2 linked regions of the Pseudovibrio sp. Tun.PSC04-5.I4 genome follow. The protein of the gene in region 1 binds, or shares a complex with, the protein of each later gene. Links are inferred from orthologs where the notes say so. Each region holds a gene or a part of one and is shown in the gene's direction. Other genes may lie near its edges. The genes, in order: BLS62_RS26005 and dnaN.

What was found.
Region 2: the proteins of BLS62_RS26005 (region 1) and dnaN are in contact, whole or in part, in a solved structure (PDB 1OK7), measured with the Escherichia coli proteins. The link is inferred for Pseudovibrio sp. Tun.PSC04-5.I4 from one-to-one orthologs.

What each region holds. Positions count from the first base shown.
Region 1 is NZ_FNLB01000006.1:4,462,453-4,465,711, reverse strand. The notes cover bases 214-3,145. They hold BLS62_RS26005 (DNA polymerase IV), read left to right. Parts: upstream 214-1,012; coding sequence 1,013-2,278; downstream 2,279-3,145. Other genes in these bases: BLS62_RS26000 (cell envelope integrity EipB family protein), read right to left, coding at 2,287-3,145; BLS62_RS26010 (hypothetical protein), read left to right, coding at 269-949; BLS62_RS26015 (DUF3572 domain-containing protein), read left to right, coding at 214-276. In the rest of the region: more of BLS62_RS26015, read left to right, coding at 1-213; more of BLS62_RS26000, read right to left, coding at 3,146-3,216. UniProt on the Escherichia coli protein: Poorly processive, error-prone DNA polymerase involved in translesion repair and untargeted mutagenesis. Copies undamaged DNA at stalled replication forks, which arise in vivo from mismatched or misaligned primer ends.
Region 2 is NZ_FNLB01000006.1:2,926,082-2,929,308, reverse strand. The notes cover bases 84-2,983. They hold dnaN (DNA polymerase III subunit beta), read left to right. Parts: upstream 84-924; coding sequence 925-2,043; downstream 2,044-2,983. Other genes in these bases: recF (DNA replication/repair protein RecF), read left to right, coding at 2,112-2,983; dnaA (chromosomal replication initiator protein DnaA), read left to right, coding at 84-668. In the rest of the region: more of dnaA, read left to right, coding at 1-83; more of recF, read left to right, coding at 2,984-3,227. UniProt on the Escherichia coli protein: Confers DNA tethering and processivity to DNA polymerases and other proteins. Acts as a clamp, forming a ring around DNA (a reaction catalyzed by the clamp-loading complex) which diffuses in an ATP-independent manner freely and bidirectionally along dsDNA.

The sequences.
Region 1 (3,259 bases):
TTAACCGCAGATACTGCACAGGAAATTGCAATTGGTGCTCTCACCTTTCTCACAAGTAACCCCGAACAGCTCGGTCGTTTCCTCTCTCTGGCCGGCATTGGCCCACAAGAGATTCGCGACGCAGCGGCCGAACCGGGATTTCTTGCAGGTGTGCTGGAATTCATGATGCAGGACGAACAGCTTCTGCTGGCCTACACGGAAAATGCTGGTGTGCGCCCAACCATGATTGCAGCAGCTCACCTAAAACTTGCAGGAGGCCAGGACTACTTTGCCTAAGTTAGAAACAGCCAACGCAGATGCCCTCCATCAGATCAGTCAACTGAAACGGCGCGCTCACCCTCTTGTCATATGCGATGTTGACGAAGTGCTTCTTCAATTCATCCCGCATCTGGAACGCTTCATGAGCGAGCAAGGCATCGTTTTCAAGGAAGTCGCGTACCGTCTCAAAGCAAACATGATCAATGTGCAGACTGGGGAACACCTGAGTGATGACGCATGCATGAGGATAATTCATGCGTTCTTTGCATCAGAAGGCGGCAAGCAGGAACCTGTGCCTCACGCAGCCAAACAACTTAAGCGCCTCTCCCAACACTGCGACATTGTGATTCTTACAAACCTTCCCGGGGCCGAGAACAAGACCATCCGCGAAAATCTGCTGAAGTCTCTGAACATTGATTATCCACTGGTCACCAATGACGGCCCCAAAGGCGGTGCAGTTGCAGCGTTATGTGCTGAACGCGGACATCATCCGATCTTCTTTATCGACGACAGCCCAACCAACATTCTGTCTGTTGGCAAAAGCACACCGCACGTCCACCTTGTTCACTTCATTGCAGACCCAAGGTTCTTCAAAACATCATCAGACCTACCCAACGTCGCTCTTAAAAGTAACTGTTGGGAAGAAACCGGTGATTTCATTGAAAACCTGCTCCGCTCTGCGGTAAGCTAGTCTCACCACACAAACTGAGACTTAAACTCCATGATGACTGAGGCGACTGCTCCTCTCAAAGCAATGTGCCGGGACTGTACACATCGGTTTCGGGCAGAACTGACGCGCTGTCCTAAATGTGGCAGTCCGCGCGTGATTTCTCATGCAGAACTGGACACCTTGGAAATCGCGCATATCGACTGCGATGCCTTTTATGCATCCGTTGAAAAACGCGACAACCCTGAGCTCTCGGACAAACCAGTCATCGTCGGCGGCGGACAACGTGGTGTGGTGTCAGCGGCTTGCTACATCGCCCGCATTTACGGCGTCAAATCGGCAATGCCCATGTTCAAAGCACTGGAGCGATGCCCGGAGGCCGTTGTCATCCGCCCGCGCATGGAGCTGTATTCACAGGTCGGGCAACAAATCCGCGATGAGATGGAAAAACTCACACCGCTGGTCGAACCTCTTTCTATCGATGAGGCTTTTCTGGATCTTTCAGGAACCCAAAAGCTCCACGGCGCAACACCGGCAGAATTGCTTGTCAGATTTACGCTCAAAATCCAAAAAGAACTCAACCTCTCAGTCTCAGTCGGACTAGCGCACAATAAGTTTCTCGCGAAAATCGCCTCTGACCTAGATAAACCGCGTGGGTTTTCAATCATTGGCCGCAGTGAAACCAAAGATTTCCTCGCCAAGCAGCCAACCAGTGTCATTTGGGGGGTTGGAAAGGTATTTCAGGCCAAGCTGGAACGTGATGGCATCAAAACCATTGGTCAGCTCCAGCAAAAGGACCCGGCAGACCTCGCCCGCAAATACGGCGCCATGGGCCTGCGGCTCTCCAAGCTTTGCCAAGGAGAGGACGATCGCACAGTTACCTCCAACCGCGGCGCCAAAAGCATCAGCAATGAGACCACCTTCAACAAAGACGTCTCAGATGTGGAACAACTCTCAAACACCCTTTGGGACCTGACGGAAAAAGTATCTTATCGCTCCAAAAAAGCCGAAACCTCTGGGCATTCGGTAACATTGAAGCTGAAAACTTCAGATTTCAAAACCATCACCCGTTCACGCATGCTGCACGACCCGACCCAGCTGGCAGACAAAATCTACCGCACTGCGGATGAGCTCCTAAGAAATGTCGCAGATGGAAAACTCCGGTTTCGTTTGATTGGCGTTGGCATCAGCGATCTTGGACCCGCCACTCAGGCCGACCCAGAGGACCTATTGGATGAACAGGCAGGCAAACGGGCTAAAGCAGAACGGGCTATGGATGTGCTGCGCGGTAAATTCAAAGACAGCTCAATCGTATCCCTTGGACGCTCGTTTAAACCGTCCAAAGACACCTGAACACCATTTCAACGGATTGGCTCAACTGCAATCACATCACCAAGTGGCACGCTAACCTCTTCTTCAAGCGAAGCAGACGTGTTGCAGGCACTCATTGGCACGATGGGCTTAAGATCAAGCTCAACCAGCGCGCCATCCAGCTGAAACAACCCGTAATTCAAATGCATACTTCTGGAAACACCATTTTCATGAAGAACCGCCCGCAGCTGATAATCCGGGGATCGCTCGCCTCTCACCTTATTATTTAGGTCAAAGTAGGCAATGGAAACGGGCCACGCATCCGCACGTGCTAAACCTTTTGGCATCAAGGCATGGTCAGACCGCTGCGCAAGTGGGTCAGGCAACTGACGGCCAATAACAACACTCGAATCATACAGCGTATCTCCCGTCGCACTGCCATCATAAAGCTTGGTCGCCATAAAATGCTGACCAGAGGCCGCCGCATCAATCATACTGTGCAAGTGTTGCAGCGGAAACATGATGGACCCATCAAAGCTGAGCTGCTTCACATCAGGGCCGACCAGATCCACATCAACCTTTGTAGGTTGGTTCGTGGCTGTACCCCGTGCTTCCTCCGCCAGATAATCATCAATGAATGTTTGATAAGCGAACGTCAGCTTGCCGTTATCCGGGGCCTCATAATAAGTGGTGCGTATATCAGTAACGCTCTCTGCCCCATCGCCGTCCGTTGTCATCACCACAAAGCGCAGATCTACCGTAAACCCGGCGCAGGCAGAGCCGGACAGCTCATAAACCATGCGGCCCGTCACATCAGAAATCTTCGATCCGCTCTCAGCACTCGACAATCTCATGTCATAGATAGCTCGATGCGGCTGAAGTTCTGCAGATAAAACATTGTTGGGAAGACCAAGCCAACCAAGGGAAAGGGAAATCCCAGCAACCCCGGTAAGAAAACGACGGTGACAACTGAAGCGCATAAAACCTCCGATCACATCGGAAGCTTGAGCACGCGAACCGCCC
Region 2 (3,227 bases), 1.5 Mb from region 1 along the record:
ACACTCTTAATGCATTGATTGATGGTGCCCGTCAGGTTGTTGTTGCAGCTGATCGCGCTCCGGCTGAATTGGAAAGCCTGGATGACCGCGTTCGCTCCCGCCTAGCAGGTGGTTTGGTGGTAAATATCTCCGAGCCGGACTTTCAGCTGCGTCGTGCGATCATTGATGATCGTATGCGTACTCAACAGCGCGCCTATCCGAATTTTACCGTGCCAGAGGCCGTTTTGGATTATGTTGGGCGCAACGTAACGTCTTCAGGTCGTGATCTTGAAGGTGCTTTGAACCGTCTTGTTGCGCATAACCAGCTGACCAATTCTCCAGTTACGATGGAAATGGCTGAAATCACACTGCGTGACCTCATTCGTGCTGCTGAACCGCGCCGCGTGAAGATCGAAGATATTCAGCGCATTGTTTCCAAGCACTACAACGTTTCCAAGGCGGATTTGCTTTCCGCGCGTCGAACTAGGACCATTGTACGCCCTCGTCAAATCGCTATGTATTTAGCTAAGATGATGACACCGCGTTCTCTGCCAGAGATCGGCCGTCGTTTCGGGAACCGTGACCACACAACAGTGCTTCACGCCGTTCGTAAAATTGAACAACTTTCCAAGGCAGATAATGGCCTTGCACAAGAGTTGGAGCTGTTGAAGCGCATGCTGGACTCCTAATTGGTGTTCATTCTGGAAAGAGTGTAGGCATCTAGTAGGAATTTAGTGATTATTGGGGTGCTGCTTGCAGCGCCCCTCTTGCATTTTGAACCTTAAACGTGCAATTTGAACGACCCCGCAGGTGGTCAAGCCTAGCGTAAAGGGGCTGTGCATTCCCTCTGTAAGGTTTGCACGCGTAAATGGGCAAATTGTATTAGTTATTCGCGGGTTTCGCAGAGTTGAAGCGATATTCCGCCCAGAAGAATGGACGTTTCGCATGAAAGTGACCCTTGAGCGGACCGAGCTTTTGAAGTCTCTGACTCACGTACACCGTGTGGTCGAACGGCGTAACACCATTCCGATCCTCTCCAACGTGATGTTGCAGGCTGAGGGTGGCGATCTGAATCTAAAAGCAACAGACCTTGATTTGGAAGTTGTAGAGAGCATTGCAGCCGTTGTGGAAGTGCCGGGCGCAACCACAATACCAGCGCACATGATCTATGAGATTGTTCGCAAGCTGCCAGATGGATCACAAGTGGTTTTGGAAACTTCTGGTGATGACAGCACAATGGAAATTCGCGCCGGACGCTCTCGTTTCGCGCTGCAGATTCTTCCAGTGACTGATTTTCCAGATCTGACAGCTGGCGAATTCTCCCACAGCTTCACAATGACAGCTGGTGGCATTCGCAAATTGATCGATAGCACTCAGTTTGCAATCTCTACCGAAGAGACACGCTACTACCTCAACGGCATTTACATGCACACTTTAGAGGTGGATGGTGGCCTGCGGTTCCGTGCTGTTGCAACAGACGGACACCGTCTTGCACAAGCTGAACTTACGGCACCTGAAGGCTCCGAAGGTATGCCAGGTATCATCGTACCGCGCAAAACCGTTGGTGAGATCCAGAAGCTTCTTGACGATCCAGAAGCTGAGATCAAAGTTGAGATTTCCGAAACTAAAATCCGCTTTACCATCGGCGCAATCATTCTGACATCCAAACTGATTGATGGCACCTTCCCGGATTACGATCGCGTTATTCCGAAGGGCAATGACAAAGAGCTGCGCGTTGATCGTGACGCTTTCAAAGCAGCTGTTGATCGCGTTTCTACTATCGCGTCTGATCGAGGCCGTGCGGTAAAGCTCTCTCTGAGCGAAGGTAAAATCGTTCTGACTGTCACGAACCCGGATTCCGGAACTGCAACGGAAGAAGTTGCTGTTGAATATGATAACGAAGAATTCGAGATCGGCTTTAACTCCAAATACCTGCTCGATATCGCAGCACAGTTGGAAGCGGATACGGCTCTCTTCACACTGGCAGATTCCGGCTCACCTACCCTTATCCGTGATGATGGTAGCGATGACGCCATTTATGTTTTGATGCCAATGCGCGTTTAAGTGCTGTGCCCTCAATCCAAAAGATTGAGGGCATTTTTCTTCCCCGAATGTAATTGAAGAGAGCCTGAATGTCGGATCCAGTGCCTGTGGCGCTTTCTCGCCTCGCGCTAACGGATTTTCGGAACTACAGCGCAACGAGTGTGCAGCTGGATAGTCGAATGATCGCCTTCGTCGGCGATAACGGCACGGGCAAAACGAATATTCTCGAAGCCATTTCGTTCCTATCCGCTGGCCGTGGACTTCGCCGCGCAACATTGAGCGATATTGCGCGTGCAGATGGCGCCGGTGGTTGGGCTGTGAGTGCTATATTCGACGGCGAATATGGTGAGACACGCATGGGTACTGGCCTGATTGCTGGAGAACCGGGCCGCCGCGTCCGCATCGATGGAGAAGAAGCACGCTCTTCGGAAGCTTTACTGGAATACCTTCGGGTTCTTTGGTTGGTCCCGTCCATGGATGGGTTATTTACCGGCTCCGCTTCCGATCGCCGCAAATTCCTTGATCGTCTGGTTCTCTCTCTTAATCCATCTCATGGTCGCAGCGTTGCAAGTTTCGAGAAAGCTCTGCGCCAGCGCAATCGCCTGTTATCCGAAAACGGAACGCCTGAATATCTGGATGCGATAGAAGCGCAAGTTGCTGAATTGGGCACTGCTGTTGCATTGGCTCGAAGCGAAACGGTGAGCCTCCTCTCCAAAACGCTTGATACGCAAAAGCAGCTTGGCCTCCCCTTCCCATCTGCGGAAATTCACCTGCAGGGTGCTTTTGAAACGGCAACCATTGGGATGAGTGCTGCCGATAGAGAAGACAGCTACCGCGATTTACTCGTGGAAGGTCGCTATAGAGATCGAGGGGCCGGGCGTACGTTGGATGGTCCGCATCGATCAGACCTTTACGTTGTTCATAGTGAGAAGACGATGCCCGCCTCCCAAGCGTCAACGGGGGAGCAAAAAGCGCTTCTGATTGGCTTAGTGCTGGCTCATGCAGATTTAACAGCCGCAATTTCCGGAATGACACCAATTTTGTTGTTGGATGAAGTCGCCGCGCATTTGGATCCGGGCCGACGGGAAGCCCTGTTTGCGCGTCTTGAAGTTCTTGGCGGGCAGGTTTTTATGACTGGAACAGATCAGAATCTCTTCAAAGACTTGCCGAGTGCCTCGCAGATCATCAATGTCGCAAACGGTGCC